Regions from separate parts of the Streptomyces sp. NPDC048389 genome, predicted to be linked through region 4. Evidence: riboswitches for the same ligand, from Rfam matches in the RefSeq annotation. Region 4 holds a riboswitch; each other region holds the start of a gene.
What was found. Region 4 has a riboswitch for cyclic di-AMP ahead of AB0903_RS18640 (LysM peptidoglycan-binding domain-containing M23 family metallopeptidase). Riboswitches for the same ligand answer to the same signal wherever they lie in the genome.
Positions count from the first base shown of each region.

Region 1: it holds a riboswitch for cyclic di-AMP, as region 4 does, so the genes downstream of both, AB0903_RS23950 (C40 family peptidase) here and AB0903_RS18640 (LysM peptidoglycan-binding domain-containing M23 family metallopeptidase) in region 4, are expected to answer to the same signal.
Region 2: it holds a riboswitch for cyclic di-AMP, as region 4 does, so the genes downstream of both, AB0903_RS32145 (LysM peptidoglycan-binding domain-containing protein) here and AB0903_RS18640 (LysM peptidoglycan-binding domain-containing M23 family metallopeptidase) in region 4, are expected to answer to the same signal.
Region 3: it holds a riboswitch for cyclic di-AMP, as region 4 does, so the genes downstream of both, AB0903_RS31990 (C40 family peptidase) here and AB0903_RS18640 (LysM peptidoglycan-binding domain-containing M23 family metallopeptidase) in region 4, are expected to answer to the same signal.

Region 1 covers NZ_JBEZKP010000039.1:27,752-34,904, forward strand. The annotation lists gene AB0903_RS23945 (hypothetical protein) at 288-641, shown strand; gene AB0903_RS23950 (C40 family peptidase) at 704-1,888, opposite strand; cyclic di-AMP (ydaO/yuaA leader) riboswitch at 1,890-2,082, opposite strand; gene pcrA (DNA helicase PcrA) at 2,335-4,800, shown strand; gene AB0903_RS23960 (M23 family metallopeptidase) at 4,923-6,542, opposite strand; gene AB0903_RS23965 (alpha/beta fold hydrolase) at 6,777-7,153, opposite strand, start outside.
Region 2 covers NZ_JBEZKP010000078.1:15,288-22,440, forward strand. The annotation lists gene AB0903_RS32120 (SRPBCC family protein) at 1-180, shown strand, start outside; gene AB0903_RS32125 (TcmI family type II polyketide cyclase) at 219-542, shown strand; gene AB0903_RS32130 (methyltransferase) at 617-1,645, opposite strand; gene AB0903_RS32135 (right-handed parallel beta-helix repeat-containing protein) at 1,698-2,762, opposite strand; gene AB0903_RS32140 (hypothetical protein) at 2,867-3,439, opposite strand; gene AB0903_RS32145 (LysM peptidoglycan-binding domain-containing protein) at 4,046-4,852, opposite strand; cyclic di-AMP (ydaO/yuaA leader) riboswitch at 4,857-5,014, opposite strand; partial or broken gene AB0903_RS32150 (cellulose-binding domain-containing protein) at 5,424-6,710, opposite strand; gene AB0903_RS32155 (hypothetical protein) at 6,878-7,153, opposite strand, start outside.
Region 3 covers NZ_JBEZKP010000077.1:11,683-18,835, forward strand. The annotation lists gene AB0903_RS31970 (urease subunit alpha) at 1-1,284, opposite strand, end outside; gene AB0903_RS31975 (urease subunit beta) at 1,277-1,588, opposite strand; gene AB0903_RS31980 (urease subunit gamma) at 1,603-1,905, opposite strand; partial or broken gene AB0903_RS31985 (hypothetical protein) at 2,491-2,670, shown strand; cyclic di-AMP (ydaO/yuaA leader) riboswitch at 2,987-3,171, shown strand; gene AB0903_RS31990 (C40 family peptidase) at 3,175-3,651, shown strand; gene AB0903_RS31995 (ATP-binding protein) at 3,983-4,414, opposite strand; gene AB0903_RS32000 (8-amino-7-oxononanoate synthase) at 4,812-5,957, opposite strand; gene bioB (biotin synthase BioB) at 6,103-7,153, shown strand, end outside.
Region 4 covers NZ_JBEZKP010000025.1:2,166-9,318, forward strand. The annotation lists gene AB0903_RS18635 (SGNH/GDSL hydrolase family protein) at 1-129, opposite strand, end outside; gene AB0903_RS18640 (LysM peptidoglycan-binding domain-containing M23 family metallopeptidase) at 302-1,264, opposite strand; cyclic di-AMP (ydaO/yuaA leader) riboswitch at 1,269-1,425, opposite strand; gene AB0903_RS18645 (alpha-galactosidase) at 1,752-3,842, opposite strand; gene AB0903_RS18650 (tyrosine-protein phosphatase) at 4,049-4,861, shown strand; gene AB0903_RS18655 (DUF6126 family protein) at 4,869-5,033, opposite strand; gene AB0903_RS18660 (XRE family transcriptional regulator) at 5,042-5,644, opposite strand; gene AB0903_RS18665 (aspartate aminotransferase family protein) at 5,708-7,102, opposite strand; gene hpnH (adenosyl-hopene transferase HpnH) at 7,145-7,153, opposite strand, start outside.

The DNA.
Region 1 (7,153 bases), on a different contig from region 4:
CGCACAGGGGAGCGGCCCGCCGCCGGATCTCCCGGCGGTGGCGGCCGAGTGCCGTCCGGCTGTACGACGGCGGGTGGGGAGTCGGCCACCTGGGGCAGGACGCTAGACGCCGCGGTCACGGGGAGGGGGCGGAAGGACCGCAAAGTACCGAAGATGGACGCTCTGGACCGGTTGCTGATCACGCGCTGGACGCCCCGGGGCCGCATTGCCGCGGCCTGCCGACCGATGTGGCGGAGCAGGCCCACCTCCCCGACGGGCGGTGGTATGGGGAGGGTTAGGCTCCGGCCATGGACGTACTCATCAATGTCTTCGTCGCCCTGCACGTCATCGGTATCGCCTCGCTGCTGGGCGGATTCCTGACCCAGATGAAGGCCATGGGAGAGGGCACGGCCCGCTTCAATCCGGCGATGCTGCACGGCGCGCTGACGATGCTGGTCACGGGCGTGGCGCTGGTGGGTCTGAACCAGGCCGACGACCAGGCCGTGAACAACGTCAAGATCGGCGTCAAGCTGGCGGTCCTGGTGGTGATCCTCGGCCTCGTGTACGTCAAGCGGGACGAGGAGAAGGTCGACAAGGCGCTGTTCGGCGCGGTGGGCGGCCTGACCGCGGCCAACATCTTCATCGCCACCCTCTGGACCTGATCCGGACCGGACGCACGAGTGCCCGGGCGGCTCCGGCCGCCCGGGCACTCGTGCGTCCGGGGTCAGGCGGGGCGGACGCTGCCGTGGATCGGCATGTAGTAGATGGACTCCTCGCGGACGTTCGTGCCCGGCTTGGGGGCGTGGATCATCTTGCCGTCGCCGATGTAGATCCCGACGTGGCTGATGTCGTCGTAGAAGAAGACCAGGTCACCGGGGAGCAGATCCGCCGTGGCGACGCGGGTGCCGACCTTCACCTGGTCCCACGTGGTGCGCGGCAGGTCCACCCCGGCCGCCTTCCACGCGGCCTGTGTGAGGCCGGAGCAGTCGTACGAGCTCGGGCCCGTCGCGCCCCAGACGTACGGCTTGCCGATCTGGGCGCGGGCGAACGCGAGGACCTTGTCGGCCTTGGCCGTGTAGGTGCCGTCGTCCGTGCCGGTGCCGGTGCCGGTGCCCGTCCCCGGGTCGGTGGTGCCGGTGCCGGTGTCCGTGACCGGGGGCGTCTCGCGTTCCGCGCGCTGCCGCTCGGCCTCCGCCCTGGCGCGGGCCTCCGCCGCGGCCTTCTCCTCGGCCTTGCGGCGGGCCTCCTCCTCCTTCTTCCGCTCGATCGCGGCGAGCCGTGCCTTCTCCTCCGCGGTCAGCGTCGCCAGCAGGGTGCGCGCCTCCGCGAGCTTGGTCTGCACCGTCTGCTTGCTGGTGCGCAGCGCCTCCTGGGAGTCCGTGAGCGACTCGAGACGCTTGGTCGCCTCCGCACGCTGCCTGGCCGCCGCCGCCCGCTCGGTCTCGTACTCGCTGACCGCTCTGCGCTGCTGGTCCGTCATCCGGTCCATCAGCTGGGTCTGGTCGAAGTACGCCTGCGGACTGTCCGCGAACATCAGCGCGGCGGTGGGCGTGACGGAGCCGGTGCGGTACTGCGCGGCCGCGTAGTTGCCGAGGGCGCGGCGGGACACGTTGAGCTTCTCGGTGCGCTCGGCCGCCTCGTCGAGGAGCTGGTCCACCTCCCGGCGCTTCTCGCCGGTGGCTTCCTTGGCCTTGTTGTACTCCTGCGTGGCGCTGCCGGCCTGCCGGTACAGGTCGTCGACCTTCTTCTGCACCTCTTCGATGCTGGGCTTCGGCTCGGAGGGCGCGGCGGTCGCGCTCTGCGTGGAGAGCAGGGTCACACCTGCGAGGGCTGCGGTGGTGAACCCGACGGCGGAGGACGGTTTTGCGGTTCGGCTGCGGGGCTTGCGATGCGACGCCAAGGCCGGCATCTCCTTCTTCCGTGGACCGCCTACCGGGTTAGCTGTCGGGTTCGGGCGAACGGAAGGTGCCCTACGGACCGAGTGGAGCGCGGTCCGATTCACCCCGGTGGTGCTGGGCCTCCTGCGTCGAAGACGACGTCAGGAGGGTGGGTCCCCGGTTCCGAACTTCCATGGCGGGAGGTCGGATTCGGCGCAGGCCGCCCGTTCGGCGTGGTTCGCCGGGAGGGGTGCGGGCCGCCTGGTCGAGCACGCTAGCCAACTCGTGCAGCTGCTGTGAAGGTTGATGTTCGATTTGTCCGATACATGTTCGTGACCTTTTTCGGCGGGTCGCCCGGGCCGGGCCTCCGGTGGAGGATCTGTCGCCTGGCGGATTCGTCCCGTCACCGATCGTGGCCGCCTTCCGGTGTTGCCGTGCGGCCACGGTTGTCGGTGCGGCCGCCTAGACTCGTTAGGCGATGAGCAGCCTCTTTGACGACAGCTTCCTGGCGGATCTCCAGCCCCACGGGGACGAGCATCCACCGCCGCCCGAGGATTCGGCTCCGGAACAGGTCCCGGACGACCTCTTCCAGGGCGCTTTCGACGTGCCTCCGGCTCGCGACGGGTACTACCGCGACGGCGCGCCGCGCCCCGTCGTGGACCCCGCCGCGCTTCTCGACGGGCTGAACGAACAGCAGCGTGCCGCCGTCGTGCACACGGGGTCGCCCCTGCTCATCGTGGCCGGCGCCGGCTCGGGCAAGACCCGGGTGCTCACGCACCGCATCGCGCATCTGCTGGGGACCCGGCATGTGCACCCCGGCCAGATACTGGCGATCACCTTCACCAACAAGGCCGCCGGTGAGATGAAGGAGCGCGTCGAGCAGCTGGTGGGCCCGCGGGCGAACGCCATGTGGGTCATGACCTTCCACAGCGCGTGCGTGCGCATCCTGCGCCGCGAGTCCAAGAAGCTCGGCTTCACCTCGTCGTTCTCGATCTACGACGCCGCCGACTCGAAGCGGCTGATGTCACTGGTCTGCCGCGATCTGGACCTCGACCCGAAGAAGTTCCCGCCGAAGTCCTTCAGTGCCAAGATCTCGAACCTGAAGAACGAGTTGATCGACGAGGAGACCTTCGCCGACCAGGCGCTTGGGGGTGCCTCCCAGGCCGAAGGCTCTGGGGGAGGCTTTGAGAAGACGCTCGCAGAGGCGTACCGGATGTACCAGGCGAGGCTGCGCGAGGCCAACGCCCTGGACTTCGACGACATCATCATGACGACGGTCCACCTGCTCCAGGCGTTCCCGGACGTCGCCGAGCACTACCGCCGCCGCTTCCGGCACGTCCTCGTCGACGAGTACCAGGACACCAACCACGCCCAGTACACGCTCGTGCGCGAACTGGTCGGCACCGGCTACGAGGACCTCGACCCGGCCGAGCTCTGCGTCGTCGGTGACGCCGACCAGTCGATCTACGCCTTCCGCGGCGCGACCATCCGCAACATCCTCCAGTTCGAGGAGGACTACCCGGACGCGACGACGATCCTGCTGGAGCAGAACTACCGCTCCACCCAGACGATCCTGTCCGCCGCCAACGCCGTCATCGAGCGCAACGAGTCCCGCCGCCCCAAGAACCTGTGGACGAACGCGGGCGAGGGTGCCCGGATCACCGGCTACGTCGCGGACACCGAGCACGACGAGGCCCAGTTCGTCGCCGACGAGATCGACCGGCTCACCGACCAGGGCGAGGCGAAGGCCGGCGACGTCGCCGTCTTCTACCGTACGAACGCCCAGTCGCGTGTCTTCGAGGAGATCTTCATCCGCGTCGGCCTGCCCTACAAGGTCGTCGGCGGTGTGCGCTTCTACGAGCGCAAGGAGGTCCGCGACGTGCTGGCCTATCTGCGCGTCCTCGCCAACCCCGAGGACAACGTCCCGTTGCGCCGCATCCTGAACGTGCCGAAGCGCGGCATCGGCGAGCGCGCGGAGGCGATGGTCGACGCTCTCGCGCTCCGCGAGAAGATCACCTTCCCGCAGGCCCTGAAGCGGGTCGACGAGGCGTACGGTATGGCGGCCCGCTCCGCCAACGCGGTCAAGCGGTTCAACGTGCTCATGGAGGAGCTGCGTACCGTCGCCGACTCGGGCGCGGGCCCCGCCGTCGTGCTGGAGGCCGTGCTGGAGCGGACCGGCTACCTCGCCGAACTGCAGGCTTCCACGGACCCGCAGGACGAGACCCGTATCGAGAACCTGCAGGAACTGGCGTCCGTGGCGCTCGAGTTCGAGCAGGAGCGCGGGGACGAGGAAGGCGCGGGGACGCTCGCCGAGTTCCTGGAGAAGGTGGCGCTCGTCGCCGACTCCGACCAGATCCCGGACGAGGACGGCGAGGGCACCGGCGTCATCACGCTGATGACGCTGCACACCGCCAAGGGCCTCGAGTTCCCCGTCGTGTTCCTGACCGGCATGGAGGACGGCGTCTTCCCGCACATGCGGGCGCTGGGGCAGACGAAGGAACTGGAGGAGGAGCGGCGCCTGGCGTACGTGGGTATCACACGCGCCCGCGAGCGGCTCTACCTGACCAGGTCGTCGATGCGCAGCGCCTGGGGCCAGCCCTCGTACAACCCGCCCTCGCGGTTCCTCGAGGAGATCCCCGTCCAGCACCTGACATGGAAGCGGACGGGCCCGATGGCCGCGCCCGCCGGACCGACGTCCGGCATCGCGTCCTCGCTGTCGTCCTCCCGTTCGCGCGGGGGCGCGTCCGGCTTCGCCACGCGGCGCACGAGCGACAAGCCGGTGATCTCGCTGGTGGTGGGCGACCGGGTCACGCACGACCAGTTCGGCCTCGGGACCGTGATCGAGGTGAAGGGCTCGGGCTCGGAGGCGCAGGCGACGATCGACTTCGGGGACGAGAAACCCAAGCGGCTGCTGCTGCGGTACGCGCCGGTCGAGAAGCTCTGACGGCGTCGGTCGGGAGGGCTGCGACGGCGCCGGTCGCAAGCCCCTGACGCCGAGGCATCTGACGCCGATGGCGGCCCCCTCGGGGGCCGCCATCGTTGGTTCGGTTCCTTCGGCGTCGGGTCCTAGGTGGGATCGACGCCGTGACTGCGCAGCCACGGCAGCGGGTCGATGGCCGCGCCGCCGCCGGGCCTGACCTCGAAGTGCAGGTGCGGGCCGGTGGAGTTGCCCGAGTTGCCGGAGTAGGCGATGACGTCGCCGGCCTTGACCGAACCGCTGCGGATCTTGGTGCTGCTCAGGTGGCAGTACCAGGTCTCCGTGCCGTCCGGGGCCGTCACGATGGCCATGTTGCCGTAGGCGCTGTTCCACTGGGTGCGGACCGTGCCGTCCGTGGCGGCCATGACCGGAGTCCCGTACTGGACGGGGAAGTCGATACCGGTGTGCAACGACATCCAGTTGACGCCGGACTGCCCGTAGTAGGCGCTCAGCTGGTGCAGCTTCACCGGAAGCATGAACTTGGGGCGCAGCGCCTCGCGGCGTGCCGCCTCCTCCTCGCGCTTCTTCTTCTCCGCCGCCTGGCGCGCCTTGAGGTCGATGCGCTCCTGGGTGCGGGAGGCGCGGTCGCCGAAGTCACGGGCGTCGGCGCTGAGCGCGGCGAGCTGGGTGTCCATGGCGTTGTTGGCGGCCACCGGCTCCACGGAACCGGGGTCGGGGGCCGCGACAGTGCTCTTGTCGTCCTTCGTCTCACCGCCGAGGCCGCTCACGGAGGCGGCGGCGACACCGGCCACCCCCATCACACAGGCGGACGGCACGGCGACGCTGAGGAGGGCGGAGCGCTTGGCCGGCGTCCGGCGCCGCCCGCGGCTGCCGCCGGAACGGCGCACCGGGCGTTCGACGGGGGCGGCCGGTACGACCGGTACCGCGGTCATCGTCTGGGTCATCGCAGTGTGGTTCGAGTCGCCCTCGGGCTCGCCTTCGGCTCCGGCTTCAGCTCCGGCGATTTGGTGCTCGGCCCCGTGCGCCTGCTCGTACTCCGTGGCGGGTGCCTGCTCGTACTCCGTGGCGGCGTAGCCGGCTTCCGGTCCGGCCCCGTGCTCGGTCGCCGGCTCGGTGGCGGCCTCGGTCTCGGAAGTGACGGGCTCGTAGCCGCCGCCGTACGCGTCGGGTGTCTCGTACGCGGCGTAGGCGTCGTGCGCTTCGTACTCGGCGGGTTGTGCGAACCCCTGGCCCGGAACGAACTGTTGCGGGATCAGCCCGTCCGGCGCGGTGGTCGCGGAGGAGTTCCAGGCGGTGGCGTCGTAGCTGCCGCTCTCGTAGCCGGCGTTCTCGAAGGTGCCGTTCTCGAAAGTCCCGGGAGCCCACTGGCCGTTCGCGTCGTAGGCGAAGGTCGCTGCGGCCGTCTCGTACTGGCCGGTTCCGCCCGCCTCGTTCCAGGCGCTCGCGTCCCACTGGCCGGTCGTGTCGTACTGGCCGGCGGTGGTGTCGTACTCGCCGGTCGTGGCGTACTGCGGGTACTGCTGCTGTTCGTAACTCTGGTCCTGCTGCGGCTGTTGGGCCTGGAGCGCCATGTCGGTGTAGCCGTCGTGTCCGACGGTCGCGTTGGCGTCGGTGCCCCACTGGGACGAGTCGTACTGGCCGCTGTGGCCCGCCTCGTAGCCGCCGGGGAGGGCCCCGAAGAGCGGATCGGAGTCGAAGCTGCCGGTGGCGTGGCCGCCGTACCCGGCGTGGGCGTGCTGGTCGTTCACCAACTTCTCTCTCGCCTCGGCAGCAGGACCTGTTTTTCCGGGGCCGCCTGTTTGCACGGGGGGTCCCGGGGGGAAGCAGTGGCGCGACTGTACCCGGCGGTACGCGACGGCGACAATCTTCGGCGGCATCTACGCAATCAGGAAACGGGCATTCGGTCGCGTTTCGGCGGTCCATGGCCGGACCTTTGGCCCTATGTTCGAGAAGTGTTCGACAGGCAGTGCCGGTCGGGTGGCTCAGGCGACGGATGCGGGCGCCGACGCGGAACCGGAGGAAGCGCCACCGGAACCGTCGATGTCTGACACGCCCGACTCGAGGGCCTCGCGGATCCCGTCGGCGACCGCGGGGTGAACCGGCAGCGCGAGATGGCCGACTCCGCTCACCCGCACGTTCTGTACGAGCAGGTCCGGATGGTCGACGCGGGCCGTCTCGACGGGCACCATGATCCGGTCGAGATCGCTCCAGAAACTGACGAACCGGGTGCGGCAGCCCGGCGCAGGCAGCCGCAGCTCCTCGATCACCGGCGAACCCGGCCGCATCTGCCGCACGATCGGGTGCACGCTCGCGATCGGCGCGACGGTGGTGCCGGAGTGCGGCGTGCCGAGCGTCACCA
Region 2 (7,153 bases), on a different contig from region 4:
CGGATGCGCTGGACGCAGGACTTCGCCATGAAGCCCGACGCGCCGGTCGACGACGAGTGGATGACGGCCAACATCGACCGCAACTCCCCCATCCAGATGGACCTCATCCGCAACAAGATCGAACAGCGCGCCCGGCACGGCCGGGAGACGAAGGACACCGCGTCCGTCGACGCGCTCTGAACGCCCGGTCCTGTGACGGCATCCGAAGGGACGCCCCGATGCACCACGCCCTGATCGTCGCCCGGATGGCCCCGGGTTCCGCCCCCGACATCGCCGACGTGTTCGCGGCCTCCGACAGCGGTGAACTGCCGCATCTCGTCGGGGTGAAGCGGCGCAGCCTCTTCCAGTTCGGCGACGTCTATCTGCACCTGATCGAGTCGGACCGCCCGCCGGGCCCGGCGATCGCGAAGCTGACGGAGCACCCGGAGTTCCGGGGCATCAGCGAGCGGCTCTCCGCCTTCGTCAGTCCGTACGACCCCCAGACCTGGCGGAGCCCGAAGGACGCGATGGCCCAGCAGTTCTACTCGTGGCAGAGCGACTGACCGGTTCCGGTCGGCCGACAGCCGTCGGCCCCGCGGGTTGCCCGCGGGGCCGACGGCTTGCCCGTGGCGCGGCCTCAGCCGGGGACCACGCTCTCGAAGAGATGCAGATAGGCGTTGACGGGGCGGACGTCGCCGACGACCAGACCGGCGTCCGTCATCCTGCTGATCATGCTCTCCTCGGTGTGCTTGGCACCTCCCACGTTGAGGAGCAGGAGCAGGTCCATCGCGGTGGTGAACTTCCATGACGGGGTGTCGTCGACGATGTTCTCGATGACCGCCACCCGGGCGCCCGGAGGAGCCGCGGCGATGATGTTGGCCAGCGTCCTGCGCGTGCTCTCGTCGTCCCACTCCAGGATGTTCTTGATGACGTACAGGTCGGCGGAGACCGGCATGGCCTGCCGGCAGTCGCCGGCGACGATCTCGGCCCGGTCGGCGAGCGAGCCGCCTTCGCGCAGCCGCGGATCGGCGGCCGCGACGACACGGGGCAGATCCAGCAGCGTGCCCCGGACATGCGGGTGCTTCTCGAGCAGTCCGGCCAGGACATGGCCCTGGCCGCCACCGATGTCGGCGACCGTTTTCACGCCGTCGAGGTCGAGGACCTCGGCGACGTCCCGCGCCGACTGGGTGCTGGAGGTGGTCATCGCCCGGTTGAACACCTGCGCCGACTCCGGCGCGTCGGCATGGAGGTAGTCGAAGAACTCCTTGCCGTACAGGTCGGCGAAGACGCTGCCGCCGGACCTGACCGCCCGGTCGAGGAGCGGCCAGGCGTCCCACGTCCACGGCTCCGTGCACCACAGGGCGATGTCCCGCAGGCTGTGCGGGTCGTCCTCGCGCAGCAGCCGGGACATCTCCGTGTGGACGAACCTGCCGTCCTCGTCCTCCTCGAAGATCCCGTAGCAGGTCAGGGCGCGCAGCAGCCGCTTCAGGGCCCTGGGCTGTGCCTTCACCTCCGCCGCGAGTTCAGCCGCGGTCGCCGGTGCTTCGCCGAGCGCGTCCGCGACGCCCAGGCGGGCCGCCGCGCGCAGGGCGGCGGCACAGGCGGCGCCGAAGACGAGCTCCCGCATCCGCATCGCAGGCGGGGTGGTTGCGCTTGCAGTGGTCATGCGGCATCGGTCTTTCGTGAGGGGCCGGGGCCGGTCGGCTCCGTCCGGGCGGTCAGCACAGGCCCGCGGGCTCGGAGGACTGGCACATGTTTCCGGCGAAGAGGTTGCCGGTGCCGTTGGTGTCGCGGTTGGCCAGATCGGCGGCCCCGTTGCCGAGGACCACGTTGTTCCTGATGACGTTGTCGGTGCCGGCGGCGCCCACGATGGACTTGAAGAGCACGATCCCGCCGGACATCGGGGCGGCGCCCACGTTCCCGCGGATCACGTTCCGCTCCACCAGGGTTTCCTCGGTGCCGGTGAGGACGAGGCCGGTGCCCTGGATCTCGGGCAGCCGCGCGGTCTTGTCGCAGTGCTTGTTGTTCTCGTGCACGCGGTTGTAACGAACCGTCAGCTTGCCGGCGCGCGGGGTGGTCTCGTCACCGACGAGGAACGCGCCCGCGCAGTTGCCGGTGATCTCGTTGGCCTGGACCGTCAGGTTCCGCACCCGGCGGATCGTGGTGCCGATGCGGTTGTCGACCATGAGGTTGCCGGAGACGACCGTGCCCATGGTGTCGGTGGCCCCGGCCTCCTCGCTGACGGTGTTCGCCACGAAGATGCCCGCGTCGCCGTTGCCCCGTACGAGGTTGCTGCGCAGGGCCGACCGGGTGGACCGCTCCTGGGCGATGCCCCAGGTGCCGTTGTTCTCGGCTGTCACCTGCCGGACCGTCAGCCGGTCGGTCCAGGCGGCCCAGACGCCGTTCTTCGCGAAACCACTGAGTGTCAGGGACTCGATCCCGACGCCCTCGACGGGCTGCTTCTCGGTGCCGAGCACGCAGATGCCGTTGCCGGCGGCCGCGCAGGAGCCGGCCTTCGCGGCGGTCGGGGACGGCTTCAGCACCGTCCGGCTGCCCGCGCCGCGCAGGGTCAGGTCCGAGGTGGTGATCCGGACGCTTTCGGTGAAGGTACCGGCGGCGATGTCGACCGTGTCGCCGGGCTGCGCGGCGTCCACGGCGGCCTGGATGGACTCGCCCGGCAGTACCTGGTGGGTGACGGCGGCGCGGGCGGGGGCCGCCGCGCCGAGGCCGGACACGGCGAGCAGAGCCGCGCATCCGAGCAGGGTCATTTGTCGCTTTGTCATAAACCGAAGCTATGCACATTCGCGGCCGAATCGGCACAAACCACGCCTGGGAGGGTGTGTGTCGCGCCCACCCAGACGTGGCCCTGCAGCCCTCAGTGCGGCATTCAGGCGTCTTCGAAGTAGACGTCGAGAACCGCGTCCAGCTCCTCGGTCCACTCCTTGAGGCGCCCCCTGGCCGGCGCCTCGACGTCCGCGTTGAACCAGCGGTTGGCCGCCACATGGACGGTGACGGCGAACCGGCGCCCGAAGCGGGCCGGCTTCACCTCGACCGCCCCGATCTCGTCCCACGCGAATTCCGCCTCCTGGTCGTCCAGGGTGAAGCGGATACCGGACCGGTCGGCGGCGATCGACCCACGGCGGTCACTGACCTCGAAGGCGGGGCCGTCCGCCGCCTCCCTCGACGCTGCCTCCTTCGACGCCGCTTCCTTCGACGCTTCTTCCTGCGCGTCCGAATCGCTGCGGGTGTCGGCGTCGGCGCCCGTGGTGGTGTCCGACTCGGCGGCGCCGGCTGCCGCCGGCTCCGGCTTCTTGCCCTCCGGCTCGGCGGCGGACCTCTTGCCGGCCTCCTCGTTCCCCTCCTTCACTGCAGGCGGGGGCCCGGTCAGGCCCGGCACGAACGCCGGGTCCGTCCCCACGGCGATGTCGATCTTCGGCTTCGGATCTATCTGCTGCTCCACGGCGGGCAGTATGGACGACGAAGCCGTACGAGACCAATGCGTCCGCCGGACCCCGCGCCGGAACTCGTGGTCGGGCGCCCGATCCCCGCCGTCCGGCCGGGTGATCGTCGCAGCCTCCGGCCATGACTGCGGACACCGGGTGTCCGACGCCCACACGGAAATCCACGCCGCCGCGGGGCGACCTTCTCGCGGGCTTCGCCCGGGTGTGAGCGTTCATCGGCCGGTCCCGGTACGGCCTGGCACCGGTCGGCGTCGGCGCGGTCGGTGCCGTACCGGCCGGCGGGGCCGTGGCCGTGGCGCTCCGCGGGGCGACGGGGCCGGACGGCGCGCGGTGCGGCCGCCGAAGCGGTGCAACCGGCTGGTGGCGCCGGCCGACGCGCTCAGGACCGTCGCGCCGCCGGCAGTGCGGTCGCCGTGGCCGGACGGCCGACGAGACCGTGCATGCGATGGTGCGGTGTGGGGGCCGCCGTCGCGCCGCGGCTCTCCTCGTTCCATGTGTTCGAACGGCCGGACACGGCAAAGCCGGTGCCCGGGGCGCGTGGGGCGCGCCCCGGGCACCGGCCCGGTGAACCGAGGGCGACGGATCAGCCGTCGCGCAGGTTCTGTCTAGTAAGGGCCGTTCACGTTGTCGATCGAGCCGTACCGGTCGGCGGCGTAGTTGCACGCGGCGGTGATGTTGGCGACCGGGTCGTACAGGTCGTAGGACGTGCCGGGGACGTGGTAAGCGTCGAAGGTCGGCTGGATGACCTGCAGCAGGCCCTTCGAAGGCGTGCCGTTGATGGCGTTGATGTCCCAGTTGTTGATCGCCATCGGGTTGCCGGAGGACTCCCGCATGATGTTGCGGTGAATTCCCTCGTAGCTTCCGGGAATTCCGTGCTGGGCCATGATGTCCAGCGATTCCTTGATCCAGCCGTCGAGGTTGTCGGCGTAGGCCGGCTTCGCGGCGACCTTCTCCGTCTTCACCGCAGTGGCCTTGGCCACCGGCGCGCTCTTCCGCTCCGAGCGGTCCGCACGGTCGGTCTCGGCGGCACGGTCGGCCTTCTTGGGCGCGGCCTTCGCCTCTGCCTCGGAGGCGGCGCCGATCGTCAGCTCGAGGCCCGGGTGAATCAGCGACGGGTTGTCGCCGACAGCCTTCCGGTTGTCCTTGTAGAGCTGCTTCCAGCCGCCGTCGAGGGAATGCGCGGCGGCGATCTTGGAAAGGGAGTCGCCGGCGACCACGGAATAGACGACGGGGTCGGACTTCTCGGCGGCGGCCGGAGCGGTCACGGCGGCCGGCTGTGCCGCGGGAGCGGCCTGAGCAGCGGTGGCGCCGATGAGCGGCAGGGCCAGGGCCGCGCCGCCCGTGCTCACGGCGATGATTCCGCGGGTCAGCGAACGGGCCCTGGTACGACGGTGCTTACCCTCTGTGGGCATGGTGAATTCCTCTCCGTCGCCTGCGAGGTGAGCTGTCGGGTTCGGGCTGGAGATGCCCGGCCGCACGGGAATGCGACTTCACCCCGAGCCGTTCCGTATTCCGGATCGGCGGCTTACCTGGTTCCCCCGCTCCTGCCGTACGTGAGTCGTTGCGGTCTGGTTTCCGGACGGCGGCAGGATTCGGCGGTCCACCCGGATTGACGGTGACCGTAAGCGAGAGCGTCCCGGCGAAACAAGTGCCGAATTGTGGATCACAATCCGAAAGGCGGTTCCGCAGGGGTGATTTCCTATTGTCATTACCGCGTCAAGAAACTCAAACCCCCTTTCGCCCAAGGGGAGTGGGGGGTCGAGTGACATTGCCGTTGCTCAGCGCCAGGTGACTGACATCACGGGCCGGTCGCGCAACCGCGGGCCCCGCCCGACCGTCTCCCCTGCGCCAACTCGCAACAATCGCCCGGAATTCACCTTCAGTACAGTTCGGCCAAATTATTCATAACGGACATTTACACCAAAGCACCGCGAGGCTCCCGGCGCAGGCCGGGGAACCCCGCGGTGCCGGCCGCGGTCCGTCTCAGCCGACGGTGCAGCCCTCGCCCCCCAAGGTGAAGGCGTCGGGGCTGTCGTTCTCACCCGACCAGTCCCCCGTGAAGCCGAAGCCCACGGAAGCACCGGCGGCCACCGTGCCGTTCCAGGAGACGTTGCCGACCGTCACCTCGGCCCCGGTCTGCCGGTGGGTGGCGTTCCACATCCGTCCGGCCTTCTGCCCGTCGGGGAAGGTCCAGCGCAGCTCCCAGCCGTCCAGAGCCGCGTCACCCGTGTTGGTGAGCGTCACATCGGCCTGGAAGCCGCCCGACCACTCGTTCGTGATGGTGTACGTCACCCTGCAGCCGGTGCCCGCGGGCGGCTCCTCCGGGCCGGGGCCCGGACCCGGGCCCGGGTTGCCGCCACCGTCCCCGTCCGACGACTCGCCGTAGATGATGCCGCGCCCGTTGGTGGCCACGTACACCCGGCCGAAGACCCGTGGGTCGCCCGTGATCGCCGCCCCGGTCCAGCCCCACTGGTGTGCGTCGTCATTGATCCGCGTCCAGCTCGCCCCCGCGTCCGTGGAGCGGAAGATGCCGCGGACACCGCCGATCTTCGCACTGGCGAAGAGCGTCTGGTACGAGGCGCCGGCCGCCGCCCTGCCGAAGCCGACGGCATCCGCCTCGTCCACGCCGGAGACCTTCACGAAGGTCGCTCCGGAGTCCGTGGAGTGCCACATCCCGTACGTCCCGTCCGCCGTGCCGCCCGCGAGCCAGACGTCTCCCTCCACACCGGGAACCGCCTTGAAGCGGACATTTCCCTCTTCCGGGAGTCCGGACGCCCCGGCGGTGAAGGTGGCGCCGCCGTCGGCCGACACATAGAACGTGCCGGCCTTGAAGCCGTAGAACTTCTTCGGGTTCTCGCGGTCGGACTCGACGATCGCCCCTGCCGGGATGCCGCTGGATGCCGTCCACGAGCTGCCGAAGCCGGTGGTGCGGTGCACACCGGCGCCGTCCGGGCTCCAGACGAAGCCGCTGCCGTCCGACGCGGCGGCAACCGTGCCGCCGCCCCTCACCCCCGCGGGCTGCGACCCCTGGAACCAGTTGGCGCCGTTGTCCGTGGAGAAGGCGATGTGCGGGGCGGCGTCGGCGTTGCCGACCCGTACGACGGTGTCGGGAGCGGCCTCCGCGAAGTCCAGACCGGTGGTCGCCGACATGGTCGGCCGGGTGAACATCCTCTCGGGCACGGCGTCGAGGTCGGTATGGCGGAAGCCGCCGATGTCGAGAAGCCCGCTGAGCAGGGGCGCCCCCGACGGCGGGCTGACGAGGTCGGCGAGGCCGGCGGCGCGCAGGTGGGCCAGGATGTCAGCGGCAGACGGCACTGGTAGACAAGCGGACAGGTGTCCTCGGCGCGTTCTCTGATTTTCGTCACACATTTCCAACGGCCGCCGGGGGCACCCCGGTTACGCTCGCGTCGCACAGTTCCGGGCGGCAGTGTCCCCGGTCATAGGCGGGTGGTGAGCCAGCCGTCGGGCAGTTTCCGCAGCCAGCCGCGATCGGCGAGTCTGACCAGCCTCCCGCGCAGTGGCTCCAGCTTGGCCCGCACGCTGACGTCCACCCCGAGCGCGTCGCCGACCTGCCGGGTCATGACCGGTCCGGCGACCTGCCGCACGATGGCGAGGATGCGCTGGTAGTCCGGCGGGAGTGTGGTCTCCTCCACCTCTGACGTGCGGTGCGGGATCAGCGTCACCGCCCGTCCGCCCACGTGCCCGGGCGTCGG
Region 3 (7,153 bases), on a different contig from region 4:
GCCGATGTCCCCGTCGATGCCCTGGGCGACCGCCGGGTTGATGGTGTATTTGGCGACATAGCGACGCGCCCGGTGGTTGTCGGCGCGCCCGTCGCCCGCCAGAGCGCCCCGGCGCTTCTTCATCACGTGCGCGGTCTGCCAGGTGCGCATGACCACCTCGCCGATCCGGCCCATGGCCTGTGCGTCGGAGGAGATGATCGAGATCGCTCCGAGGTCGTGCAGGACGTCCTCCGCCGCGATGGTCGAGGGCCGGATGCGTGACTCCGCGAAGGCGAGGTCTTCGGGGACGGCCGGGTTGAGGTGGTGACAGACCATCAGCATGTCGAGGTGCTCGTCGATGGTGTTGAGGGTGTGCGGCCGGGTCGGGTTGGTCGAGCTGGGCAGCACGTACGGCTCGGAGACGACGGTGATGATGTCGGGTGCGTGTCCGCCGCCCGCGCCCTCCGTGTGGTAGGCGTGGACCGTACGGCCGGCGATGGCGGCGAGGGTGTCGCCGACGAATCCCGCCTCGTTCAATGTGTCGGTATGGATGGCGAGCTGGGCGCCGGTCTCGTCGCAGACGCCCAGGCAGGCGTCGATGGCCGCGGGAGTCGCACCCCAGTCCTCGTGGATCTTGAACCCGAGGGCTCCGCCGCGCAGTTGGGAGTGCATGGCGTCGCGTGAGGTGGTGTTGCCCTTGCCGAGCAGGCCGATATTGACGGGCCAGGTGTCCAGCGCCTCGAACATCCGGGCGAGGTGCCAGGGGCCCGGTGTGACCGTGGTGGCCTTGGTCCCTTCGGCCGGTCCGGTGCCGCCGCCGACGAGGGTGGTCACCCCGGTGGCGAGCGCCTGCTCGACGAGGGTCGGCGAGACGAAGTGGACGTGCGCGTCTACGGCCCCGGCGGTGAGGATCTTCCCGTTGCCCGCGATGATCTCGGTCTCGGGTCCGATGACCAGGGCCGGGTGGACGCCGTCCATGGTGTCGGGGTTGCCCGCCTTGCCGATGCCGCTGATCCGCCCGTCGCGGAGAGCGATGTCGGCCTTCACCACGCCCCAGTGGTCGAGGATCACGGCCCCGGTGATCACCGTGTCGGGCGCGCCTTCGGCCCGTGTCGTACGGGCCTGGCCCATGGACTCGCGGATCACCTTGCCGCCACCGAACACCGCCTCGTCACCCGCGCGGCCGGGGCCGCCGGAGAGGTCGTCCTCGATCTCGACGAGCAGGTCGGTGTCGGCGAGGCGGATGCGGTCGCCGGTGGTGGGGCCGAACAGGTCGGCGTACACGGCGCGGTGCAGTTCAGCCATCGAGGTGCCCTCCGGTCTCTCCACGCAGCCCGGCCACGATCCGGCGGCCGGCGAGCGGTACGAGTTCCACATCGACGGGGATGCCGGGCTCGAAGCGGACGGCGGTGCCGGCGGCGACGTTCAGCCGCTTGCCGCGCGCGGCGGCGCGATCGAACTCGAGGCCGGGGTTGGCCTCGGCGAAGTGGTAGTGGGAGCCGACCTGAACCGGGCGGTCGGCGGCGTTGACGACGGTGAGGCGGGTGGTCTCGCGGCCCTCGTTGAGCACCACCGGGCCGTCACCGCAGAGGATCTCTCCGGGAATCATGAGCGCCACGCCCCTCAGAGGATCGGGTCGTGGACGGTCACGAGCTTGGTCCCGTCGGGGAATGTGGCCTCCACCTGGACGTCATGGATCATTTCGGCGATGCCCTCCATGACGTCGTCGCGGGTGAGCACCTTGCGTCCGGAGGCCATGAGTTCGCTGACGCTGCGGCCGTCGCGGGCGCCTTCGAGGATGTGCACGGTGATGAGGGCGACGGCTTCCGGATGGTTCAGTCGCACACCGCGCGCCTTGCGCTTCTGCGCCACGTCGGCGGCCACATGGATGAGAAGCCGTTCCTGCTCGTGCGGGGAGAGTTGCACGCGTCCACCTCAATGTCGTCCGGCTCGTGATCGCCGACCGTGATGACCGTAGCGCGCCTCAACGCTCTGTTGACTCGTGCGCGGGTGTTCCACGACCAGGCGTTGAACCTTACGGCGCGGTTTTTTCCGGCACTTTTCCGATGCGTTAACTGATCTTGGTTTCCCCGCACCGGGCTCCCCCACGTCCCGTTCCCGCACATCCGGTTCGCGGATCTCCGGTTCGCGGATCTCCGGTTCGCGGATCTCCGATTCGCGGATCCAGGGTTCGCGGATCCACGGGCCTCTCGTGACCGCTGCCCCCACCGCCACCTGATCGCGGTGATCGTGCCGGGCCCGGTCGCGGTGGAGCCGGCCCCGGGGGCTTCGACCGTCCGGCCACCCGGACCGCGCCGCGCGGCCCGCCCATCCGTGTCGCGGGTCCCACCGCGGCCTCATCCGTGCCGCGGCTCCCACCGCGGTCACCGGTCGGCTCGAGCAGCGATTCGAAGAACACGGCGACGCCTTCGACGTCCAGCGCGACGAGGAGGAGGCCGCCGCCAGGGCCGCGATCAAGGACCGACTCGTATACGGCGCCGTCGTCGCGCGGCTCTGCGCGCCACGCAGGCCCTGGTCGGGCGGGCAACCGCACTCAAGGAAGCCCTGACGCTCAAGCACATAGGGGGTGAGAACGAGGCGTACACGCACACGCTCACCGAAGCGCTGCGCGTGCTCGACGGCGAACGCAGGGCGAAACGGGTGACCATGCCGCCGGTTTCGACGAGTTGACGATCACTCCGCTGCTGTCAACCGCCGACGGGGTAACGGTGTTCGTCCCTCGTTCGGTGGAGCTTCGCCGAAGTCGTCGCGTGTCACAGGACTTGCGCGGCGTGACCACCGATCTGGCGCAATCGACTGCTTCTTCGCTGGTACGGCCATGCCTCCGGGTCATGGGACACGGGGCTCGACGGGCCTGTCCACCCGAAAGGGCCAGTCGTGATCAGGTTCACAAAAGCCGTTTCGGCTCGGAAATCGGACATGAGTGGGTAACGATCCGTGGGACGACAAGCCCCCGTCACCTCGACGGGGCGGTCCGGGCGGACGCTGAGTCCTGCCGCCGCACCGGACGTCTGGTCGACGGAAGTGCATCGGCAGGAGTGGAGGACCCGAGCAGTACGGCGTGACCGGCGACCCCGGGCACGCCTTGGGGTGAAGCCGCTGCGGCGGCCGGGCGTCTTCGCCGGTCCGAACCCGACAGGTCATCCTTCACAGGCGGCTGACGAAGGGTTGCGCATGACTGCGCAGATTGATCTCCCGCTCCTCTTCTCCCGTGCGGGTGCCGTATCGGCACTGACGATCGCCGCCGTGGGGGGCACACTCCTCACCCCGGGCGGCATCGCCCCGGCCCACGCGATCAGCAGCCACGCGAGCAAAGCGCTCAAGGTGGCGGCGTCGAAGCAGGGATCGCCGTACAGCTACGGCGCCACGGGTCCGAACAGCTTCGACTGCTCCGGGCTGACGTTCTACTCGTACAAGAAGGCCGGGAAAATACTGCCCCGGACGGCACAGCAGCAGTACAACCGGACCCGTCGTGTCTCCACATCCGACCGCCGACGCGGTGACCTGGTGTTCTTCCATTCCGGCGGTGCCGTGTACCACGTGGGCATCTACGCCGGCAACGGGAGGATCTGGCACTCCCCGAAGACGGGCGACGTGGTCCGGCTGGCCAAGATCTGGACGCGGAGCGTCAAGTACGGCCGGGTGCGCTGACGCCCCGGCAGTTCCCTTGCGGTGGCGCGCCGTCGGTATGCCGTCGGCTGGACGAGCAGCGTGGCGCCGAGCACGGTCGGCGCACCACCGGACACGGCCTGGGCGGCCACGGGCCGAGCCGGTCGACCGGCAGCGCCACTGTCGGGAACCGGATCAGCGCCCGACAACACGTCGACGCCCGTCGGCAGCGGAGTGCGCGGCAGCACCGCGGCGCTGATACGCGGCGCGCTCGAAGGGCGGGGTGCCCGTCCCGGGCCGGCCCCGTGGTGACGGCGTCGCCTGCCGTCGACGGGGCGGTCGCCTGCCGTCACACGTCCTGGCCGCGGTGCGGTCAGCTCTGCACGGGGACGGACCAGGGCAGCGCGATCCAGACCGTCTTGCCGCCCTCCGCGGTGGGCGTGACGGACATCCGTCCGCCGTACTCGGCGGTGAGGGTGCGGATGATGACCATGCCGCGGCCGTTGTCCTGGCGGACGGCGGCGGGCAGCCGCTGCGGCCACCGCGGATGGCTGTCGGTGACTCCGATGCACAACTCCTCGTCGCGTTCCAGCCACACGTCCACGGTGAACGTCGGCGACTGGCCGAAGGTGTGCTGAACGGCGTTGGTGGCGAGCTCGGACACGATCAGCCGGACGGTGTCGACGGCTTCGGCGTCGGGCTCGAGCCCCCACGCGCACACGGCGTCCGTGACATGTCTCCGCGCGGCGGAGACCGACGCCGGCTCGCTGGGCAGAGTGAGGGATGTTTCCTGATGATCTGCCATGGCGGCGCTGTCCCTTTCCCACCGCGGCCGGGCTCCGACTCGTAGCGGATGAAACGCAGGAACGGCCACGGATTACGGTTTCGCGTCAGACTGCCACTTATCGTGCTTGAGAAGCAGGGATCCTCCAAGATCCGTACATATCTGTCGCTCGAAGCGGTGAACTCTGCTACGGCAGAACGTATTTGAGGTCCGGGCAGAGGGCTCCGGCAGGGCAAGGGTCCCGAGCCTGGCAGGGCAGGGGCAGGGCAGGGCGGCGCAAGAGCGACGGTCCGGGCAGGGGCGAGGATCCGGGCGGGGCCGAGAGTCCGAGCCGGGCAGGGCCGAGAGTCCCGGCGGGTCCGGGAACGTACCGGCGGGGCCGGAACCGGTACCGGCAGCGGTTCTGGCGGCGTCGGGGTCAGCGGCCGGGGGCGGTCCCGATGATCGTGGAGAGCGCCGCGTCGATCTGCCTCTCGGCGAGATCGGCCCGGGCGGTGAGGCGGATCCGGGAGATCCCGTCGGGCACGGACGGCGGACGGAAGCACCCGACCACGAGCCCGGCCGCCCGGCAGTCCGCCGCCCAGCTCAGCGCCGCCTCAGGTGACGGCGCCTGAACGGAGACCACCGCGGCGTCCGGCGGGGCCGCCGTGAGCCCGGCGTCGGTCAGCCGGCGGTGCAGTGTCGCCGCCACCTCGCGCGCCCGGTCCGCGAGCCGGGGTTCACGCCGCAGCACCCGCAGGCTCGCGAGCGCGGCACCGGCCGCGGCGGGCGCCAGACCGGTGTCGAAGATGAACGTCCGCGCGGTGTTGACGAGGTGGTCGATGACGCGGGCGGGGCCGAGGACCGCCCCGCCCTGACTGCCCAGGGACTTGGACAGCGTCAGCGTGGCGACGGTGCCCGCCGCACCGGCCAGCCCGGCGGCGTCGAGGGCGCCGCGGCCGCCGGCACCGAGGACACCGAGCCCGTGCGCGTCGTCGACGACGAGCGCCGCGCCGTGCTCACGGCAGGCGTCGGCGAGACCCGGCAGCGGCGCGGCGTCGCCGTCGACGGAGAAGACCGAGTCGGTGACGGCGAGGGACCGACGGCCGGGGTGCGCGTCGAACGCCTTGCGTACGGCCTCCACGTCGGCGTGCGGAACGACGGCCGTCTCCGCCCGGGACAGCCGGCAGCCGTCGACGATGGAGGCGTGGTTGCCCGCGTCGGAGACGACGAGCGCGTCACGGCCGCTGAGCGCGGTGACCGCGGCGAGATTGGCCGCGTACCCGGAGGAAAGCACGAGGGCCGCCTCGAAACCGCAGAAGTCGGCGAGCTCGCCCTCCAGTTCGGCATGGAGCTCGGTGCTGCCGGTGACGAGACGGGAACCGGTGGCCCCCGCGCCCCACCGGCGGGCGGCCCGCACGGCGCCTTCGGTGACCTCCGGGTGCCGGGTGAGCCCCAGATAGTCGTTGCTCGCGAGATCCAGCAGGTCGCTGTCGGCGGCACGCGGCCGCAGCCTGCGGACCAGACCCGCGTGCTCGCGGCGGCGGGACTCGTCGTCGATCCAGTCGAAAGGATCCTGCGGCATGGTGGTCCGATCCTTTTGTAGGCAGCGGACAGACCCTAGCCCGCCTGGAGCAGGTGCCGGGTGTGGCCATGCACACACCTCCAAACAGCGCTGTTGTGGACTTCCTCCTTGGCCCGGGCCTGTGCCGTGCGCGAGGATCTGCGCCATGGACCTGCTGAACACGCTGGTGGAGAAGGGGCTGCGGCGCGAGCTGCCGACCCGTGAAGAAGCGCTCGCCGTACTGGCGACCTCCGACGACGATCTGCTCGAAGTGGTGACCGCGGCCGGCAAGGTGCGCCGGCAGTGGTTCGGACGGCGGGTGAAGCTGAACTATCTCGTCAATCTGAAGTCGGGCCTGTGCCCGGAGGACTGCTCGTACTGCTCCCAGCGACTGGGGTCGAAGGCGGAGATCCTCAAGTACACCTGGCTGAAGCCCGAGGAGGCGTCACAGGCCGCCGCGGCCGGTGTGGCGGGCGGTGCGAAGCGGGTCTGCCTGGTGGCGAGCGGGCGCGGGCCGACGGACCGTGACGTGGACCGGGTCTCGAAGACGATCGAGACGATCAAGGAGCAGAACGAGGGCGTCGAGGTGTGCGCCTGTCTCGGACTGCTCTCGGACGGTCAGGCCGAGCGGCTGCGCGACGCGGGCGCCGACGCGTACAACCACAACCTGAACACGTCCGAGGGGACGTACGGGGACATCACGACCACCCACACCTACGCGGACCGAGTGGACACCGTCACCAAGGCGCACGCAGCGGGCCTCTCCGCCTGCTCCGGGCTCATCGCCGGCATGGGCGAGAGCGACGAGGACCTGGTCGACGTCGTCTTCGCGCTGCGGGAGCTCGACCCGGACTCGGTGCCGGTGAACTTCCTGATCCCCTTCGAGGGCACACCGCTCGCCAAGGAATGGCACCTCACGCCCCAGCGGTGTCTGCGCATCCTCGCGATGACCCGGTTCGTCTGCCCCGACGTGGAGGTGCGGCTCGCGGGCGGGCGCGAGGTGCATCTGCGTTCGATGCAGCCGCTCGCGCTGCACCTCGTCAACTCGATCTTCCTGGGCGACTACCTCACCAGCGAGGGACAGGCCGGCCAGGCCGACCTGGACATGATCGCGGACGCCGGTTTCGAGGTGGAGGGCACGGACACGACGACCCTGCCCGGCCACCGCGCGACGGGCGGCGCCTGCGGGTCCGTGTGCGGTGACGGGGACGGCGGCG
Region 4 (7,153 bases):
GAACCGGTCCGCCCACCCGACGAATCCGCCGTCGGGTCCCGGATCGCCCACGCCCTCGGTGAAGCTGTCACCGATCGCCGCGTACGACCCGAATGCGCCACTGTTCTCTGTTCTCGAATCGTCTGCCACGGGAGCACATCCTTCCTTTACGGATGTGGCCTACGCGACCGTAAGGAGGGGTTGACGAGGGGTGATCTTTACCACCCGTCACATTCCGGGGGGACGGAATACGCGGAAGCCCCCGCTCCGCGGATGCGGAACAGGGGCTGGCGGACCGTCGCCGGACGGTGGGCCACACGGGTCAGAGGGAGACTCCGTGCTCGCGCAGGTAGGCCACCGGGTCGATGTCCGAGCCATAGGAGGGGCCGGTGCGGACCTCGAAGTGCAGGTGCGGACCGGAGGAGTTTCCGGTGGAGCCGGACAGGCCGATCTGCTGTCCACCGCTCACGGACTGACCGGTGGAAACGGCCAGCGAGGAGAGGTGGGCGTACTGGGAGTAGGTGCCGTCCGTGTGCCGGATGACGACCTCGTTGCCGTACGCGCCGCCCCAGCCGGCCGAGACGACGGTGCCCGCGCCGATGGCCTTGATGGAGCTGCCGGTCGGGGCGGCGAAGTCGACGCCGGTGTGGTAACCGCTGGACCACATCGCGCCGGAGGCGCGGTACGGCGTGGTGACGGCAGCGTCGACCGGAGCACTGAAGCCGGAAGACGACGCCGGGGCCGCGGCCTCCTTCACGGGGGCCTCCTTCACGGGGGCCTGCTCCACCGGAGCCTTCTTCGCGGGAGCCTTCTTCTTCGGGGCCTCGGCCTCGGGAGCGGCGGTCCGCGAATCGTCACGCGACGGGCGGGGCTTGGATTCGGCGCGCGGCTCGGGGTCGTTCTTCGCCTTGGACTTGGCGCCGATCGTCAGCTCCAGACCCGGGTGGATCAGCGAGGGGTTGGAGCCGATGGCGCGACGGTTGTCGTCGAAGAGCTGCTTCCAGCCGCCGCGGACGCTCTGCTCCTCGGCAATCTTCGACAGGTAGTCGCCGGCGACGACGGTGTACGTCTTCGGGGCCTTCTTGGCGGCCGGCAGCGCCGACTCGACGAGGGCCGGGGCAGCGGCCTGCTGCGGCACGGCGACCGGAGCCGCCGCCGGGGCGGCCGTGGCGGTCGTGGCACCGAGCAGCGGGAGCGCGATGGCGGCGCCGCCCGTGCCGGCGACGACGAAGCCTCGGGCGAACGGGTTGAACTTGGGACGACGGTGCTTACCCTTCGCGGGCATGGCGCATTCCTCTCCGGCGCCTACGAGGTGAGCTGTCGGGTTCGGACTGGAGATGCCCGGTCGCACTGCTTGTGCGACTTCACCCCAAGCCGTCCGGTTTTCCCGGAATCGGCGTACTACCTGGGTCCCCCGCTCCTGCCACACGTGGGTGGGTTCGAATTCCGGCCGGCGGCAGGATTAGGCGTTCCGTCCGGATTGAGCGTGACCGTAGGCGAGTCGGGCAGGCGTGGACAAGCGACGATTTTCCACGATCAACGCAGAGCCCGACATCGCCGGGGAATTCCGGTCACCCTCCGTGGACGACGCCCCTTCAATCGCCTTGCCGATTACGGAATTCACCGATCGACCCCGGGCACACAACGTCACGAATATGACGCTGCTCACGAGCCGGATCCCATCTCCCCTTCTTATGGGGCATGTTATGCCGAACAAGTCAATTCGGACAGAAGGATCATTTGGTCATCCAGTGCCGCACTACGGCTGCGGTTCACTTCCGCCGGAGCCGGATCACGGTGGCGTCCAGGTCACCCTTCAGCCCGGTGTGCAGTCCGTGGTGCAGTAGCACCCCGCCCTGATGGACGGCTCCGGTGTCGACGCACTCATAGGCCGCGGCCGGGTCGACACCGCGCAGCCGGAGCGCCGGCGGCCGTTCGCCGTACCGCTGCGCCTGGAGCAGCGCGAGCACGACCGTCTCCCCGCCCAGGAGGTACTGCACCGCGCTCAGCCCGCCCTTCGGGGCCCGAAGCCGGTACAGCTCCCCGTGCTGGACCACCGGCCGGATCTCCTTGTAGAGCCGGACCCAGTCACGTGCCTCCGCCAGTTCCGCCTCGCTCCAGGCGGCGAGGTCTCCCCCGACGCCCAGGACCCCGGCCATGGCGCTGACGAAGCGGAAGCGCAGACTGCTGCGGCGGCCGTTGAGCTGGACGTTGGGGCTGTCGGTCACCCAGGCCGCCATGACGCGGGCAGGGTGCAGCTGGCTGAAGCCGTGCTGGACGGCGAGCCGGTCCAGCGGGTCGGTGTTGTCCGAGGTCCACACCTGGTCGGTGCGGCCGAGGACTCCGAGGTCGATCCGGCCGCCCCCGCCGGAGCAGGACTCGAAGGCGACACCCGGATGCGCCGCCCGCAGCCGGTCCAGCAGGGCGTAGTAGCCCTCGACGTGGCAGGTCCACAGCTTCTGCGGATACGCCTCGCCCGGCCAGCCCGCATCGGTGAAGCAGCGGTTGAAGTCCCACTTCACATAGTCGACGGGCGCGCTCGACAGCAGGGAGTCCAGCTGTTCCCAGAGATGCTCCCGGACGTCCTCACGCGCCAGGTTCAGCACCAGCTGGTTGCGGAATTCGGTGCGCGCCCGTCCCGGATGGTGCTGCACCCAGTCGGGACGGGCGCGGTAGAGGTCGCTGTCCGCGTTGACCATCTCCGGCTCCACCCAGATCCCGAACCGCATGCCGAGGCTGTGGACTTCGCGGGCGAGCGGCGTCAGCCCACCGGGGAAGCGGTCCGGGTTCGGTGTCCAGTCGCCGAGCCCGGCACGGTCGCTGGTGCGCCGCCCGAACCAGGCGTCGTCCACGACGAACAGCTCGACCCCGATCCCGGCGGCGCGCCGGGCGAGAGCCAGCTGCTGCTGCTGCGAGATGTCGAAGCCGGTGGCCTCCCAGGAGTTGTAGAGCACCGGACGCACCTCTTGGGCGTCGGGGATGACATGGGCGAGCTGCCAGGCGTGCCACGCCCTGCTGGCGCCGCCGAATCCTCCGTCGCTCCACAGCCCCGCGAAGACCGGTGAGGTGTACGTCTGCCCCGGCGCGAGCCGCAGGAGTCCGGAATCGTCATGCCCGGCCCCACCGGTGATCTGTACTATTTTGTCCGGCAGTTGCTGTACGGCGATCCGCCAGGATCCCGACCAGCCGAGGGCGCAGCCGTAGACCTCGCCCCGCTCCTCCGTGGCGCCTTCCGCGTCCAGGGACACCCACGGCAGGTGCTGGTGGCCGGTGTGACCCCGCCGACTGCCGATGATCTTTTCGCCGTAGGTGAGTTCGGAGCGCACCAGCCGGGACTCGGCGGCCCAGCGGCCGTGCAGTTGGGAGAGCCGCCATGTGTCCCGGTGCGGCAGGGTCCAGGTGGCGGCGTCGGCCCGGAGCAGCTCGAGGTCCGGTCCGGTGCCGCCGTGGGCGACGGTGACCCAGCGTTCGATCACGTCGGAGTCGTCACGCATGCGGTAGTGCAGGGTCAGGCCGAGACCGACCAGTGCGTCGGTGAAGCGCAGCCGCAGTTCGTCGTCCTCCGCCGCCCAGTCGGCGAAGGCCCACTCGGTGCCGCGCACGGCCTCGGTACGGACCGACAGTGCGGGACGGACGAAGCGGGGGCCGCCCTCGACGGGGTACTCCTCGCGGCCGTCGAGCTGGGACTCGAAGGGCCAGTAGGGCGGCGGCCCTTGGGCCGCGAGCGCCTCGGCGTCGGCGGCCGTGATGCGGGCGCCCCAGTGCAGATGGACCAGCTCGTCCGCGCCGGTGAGGTGCAGTGCGTAGCTGCTCGCCGGCCCGGAGAGGACCCACGTACGCCCGTTGCCCGTGTTCTCGATCATCCGGCCTCTCAGATACTCACAGTCCCGCACAGACTCGAACATCATCCGCCCTGTAGGCGGCCGAGGGCAATGCCGGGACGACCGGAGTCTCGTCAACGCCCATGAAGGGCGGACAAGATGATTGCGTACTGAATGTGTGTCGTATGGTCGGAGGCCGCGCCGTCGTCGGCGAGCATTGCCGGCCACCGTCCCCCGAAGGAGTCCCCGTGACGCAGCAACTGCCGCAGGCCACCTCGTCAGAGCCCCGACTGTCCGGGGTGCGCAACTTCCGCGACGTGGGCGGACTGCCGACCGTGGACGGGCGGCGGGTGCGGTCCGGCAGGCTGTTCCGCAGCGGGCACCTGGCGCACGCGACCGAGACCGACACCGCGTTCCTGTCGACGCTCGGCCTCCACACCATCTTCGACTTCCGCAACGCCGCCGACCAGCGGCTCGAAGGACCGGACGTCGAGCTCCCCGGCGTGCGCAACGTGAATCTGCCACTGAGCGACCCGGCGGACGGGGCCGAGTTCTGGAAGATGGTCCGCGACGGGAACCTGGACCAGCTCAAGGAGATCCTCGCCGACGGCAAGGGCGCCGGACGCATGATCGAGTCGTACCGGATGATCATCACGGAGCGGACGGCGGAGCACAGCCAGGTGCTGCACGCTCTCGCGGAGGACAGCGTTCCGGCGCTGATGCACTGCGCCGCGGGCAAGGACCGTGCCGGTCTGTCGATCGCCGTCTCCCTCCTCGCCGTCGGGGTGGAGCGGGACGCCATCGAGGCGGACTACCTCATGTCCAACGACCCGCACCGACGGTACAAGGTCCGGCGCAGCGACAGCTCGCCCGACGCGATGTCCTCCGAGGTGATGGAGCTGCTCAGCCCGCTCTTCGACGCCCGCGCCGAGTATCTGGCCGCGGCGTTCGACGCCATCGAGCAGACCTGGGGCACGACGGAGCGCTATCTCTCCGAGGGCCTTCGGCTCGCTCCCGAAACGCGCGAGCGCCTGCGGGAGCGGCTGGTCGAGCAGGGCTGAGCCGGGGCTACTGATTCCGGCCGCCGAGCAGGAAGAGCAGATAGAGGAAGCCGGCGACGACGTGGCCCGCGACCAGATAGGCGAAGAGCCGGATCACCAGCCCGCGGGGGAACCGCTCCTCACGCGGGCTGTCGCCGGCGGAGCCGCGCCGGTCCAAGGGGTCGTGCGACATGTCGTGGATCACATTCCTTGCCGGTCGGGTAGCGGATGCAGCTCTGGCGCCTGGAGCAGGGTGTGGACGAACAGCAGTTCCGCGCCTTCGGGCGACTGCGCCTGGATGCGGTGCGGGGTGAGCGAGTCGAAGTGGGCGCTGTCGCCGGGACCCAGTTCATGGACGGCCTCCCCGAGACTCAGCCGCAGCCGTCCCGCGACGACGTGCAGCCACTCCTCACCCGGGTGCACCCGCACGAGATCCCCCTGGACGCCGTGGGGGACGAACACGCGCAGAGCCTGCATGGCCCGCCCCGGACCGCCCGCCCGGTGGTAGTCCCAGGAGCCGGCCGGTGCGGGTTCGGGCCGGCGGCCGCGGATGACGGGTTCGCGCTCGGGCGGCTGCTCGCCGAGCAGTTCGGCCACCGTCGTACCGTAGATACGGGCCAGCGCGAGGAGCACCGGCAGCGAGGGCTGCCGCAGGCCCGTCTCGAGCCGGGAGAGGTGGGCGGGCGAGAGGCCGGCCCGGTGGGCTCCGGCCTCCAGGGTCAGCCCGCGGCGGCGGCGCAGTTCACGCAGCCGGGGCGCCATCTCGGGCAGACCCTCGGCCGCCGGTCCCGCGGAGGTCGTCATGTTTCCATTGAGTCAGCCCATTGCCTGTGAGGCAAGATTTTTGCCTCACAGGCAAACGCAGCCTCAGCGGTTGGCGACCGCCTGCTTCATGAGGGTCTTGCCGAAGTCCCACATCAGACCGCCGTTGCCGTGGGCGTCGTCCATCACGGCGGTGAAGGCCGCCACGAAGCGGTCGACCTCCCGCTCACCGATGATCAGCGGCGGGATCAGCTTGATCACCTCCATGTGGTCACCGGAGACCTGGGTGAGGATGCGGTGCTTCTGGAACAACGGAACCACCACCATCTGCGCGAACAGCCCCTTGCGGGCCGCCTGCAGCACGGTCCAGCGGCTGCGCAGCCTGATCGACTCCGGACGCCCGAACTCGATGCCGATCATCAGCCCGCGCCCCCGGACCGCGTGCAGGAGTTCGTACCGGTCGACCAGCGCCGCCAGCCGGGAGCGCAACAACTCACCGGTCACCCTCGCGTTCGCCACGACGTGCTCGTCCTCCAGCACGGAGAGCACGGCGAGGCCCGCCGCCATCGCCTGGGCATTGGCGCCGAAACTCGCCGAGTGGGCCAGGACCCGGTCCATCGACGAGTAGACCTTCTTGAAGATCCAGTCCCGTCCGAGCGTCGCGCCCACCGGCACATAGCCGCCCGACAGTGCCTTGGCCACACACACGAGATCCGGCTCGACGCCCGCCTCGTACTGAAAGGCGTAGAAGTCCCCCGTGCGCCCCAGCCCGGTCTGCACCTCGTCCACGATGAGCAGCGCCTTGTACGTGTGCAGCAACTCCTGGGCAGCGCGCAGGAATCCCGGCGGGGTGGCGTGCACGCCCTTGCCCTGGACCGGTTCGACGACGAAGGCGGCCACGTCGCCGCGCACCAGCTCGCGCTCGAGCGCGTCGAGATCGCCCATCGCGATCGCGGTGTCGGGCAGCAGCGGTGCGAATCCGTCGCGGAAGCCCGCCTCTCCGTTGACCGAGAGCGCGCCCGTCGTCAGCCCGTGGAAGGCGTGCGAGCAGTACACGACGCGCGGCCGGCCCGTCGCGCACCGGGCGAACTTCAGCGCCGCCTCCACCGCCTCCGCCCCGCTGTTGCCGAAGTACACCCGGTCCAGGTGCGGGGTCTGGGTGAGCAGCTTCTCCGCCAGCAGCCCGGGCAGCGGCTGGCAGTCGAAGCGGGTGAGGTCGGCGAGCGAGGCGTCGATCACGTCGTGCAGGGCCTTGCGCACGACGGGGTGGTGGCGGCCGAGCCCCATCACTCCGAAACCCGCGAGCATGTCCAGGTAGTCGTTGCCCTCGGCGTCGTAGAAGTAGGCGCCCTCGGCCCGTGTGTAGACCTTGTCGAACCCGATGGTGCGCAGCATGCGCGGCAGTTGATGGTTGAGGTACCGGGCGTGCAGCTCGTAGCGCTCACCGCCGCGCCGCGCCAGCAGGTCCGCCACGTCGAAGCCCTTGGGCTGCTCGGTCATTCCTCGGCTCTCCTGATCAGGTCGTCTGGCGTGGCAGGACGCTCACCGGCT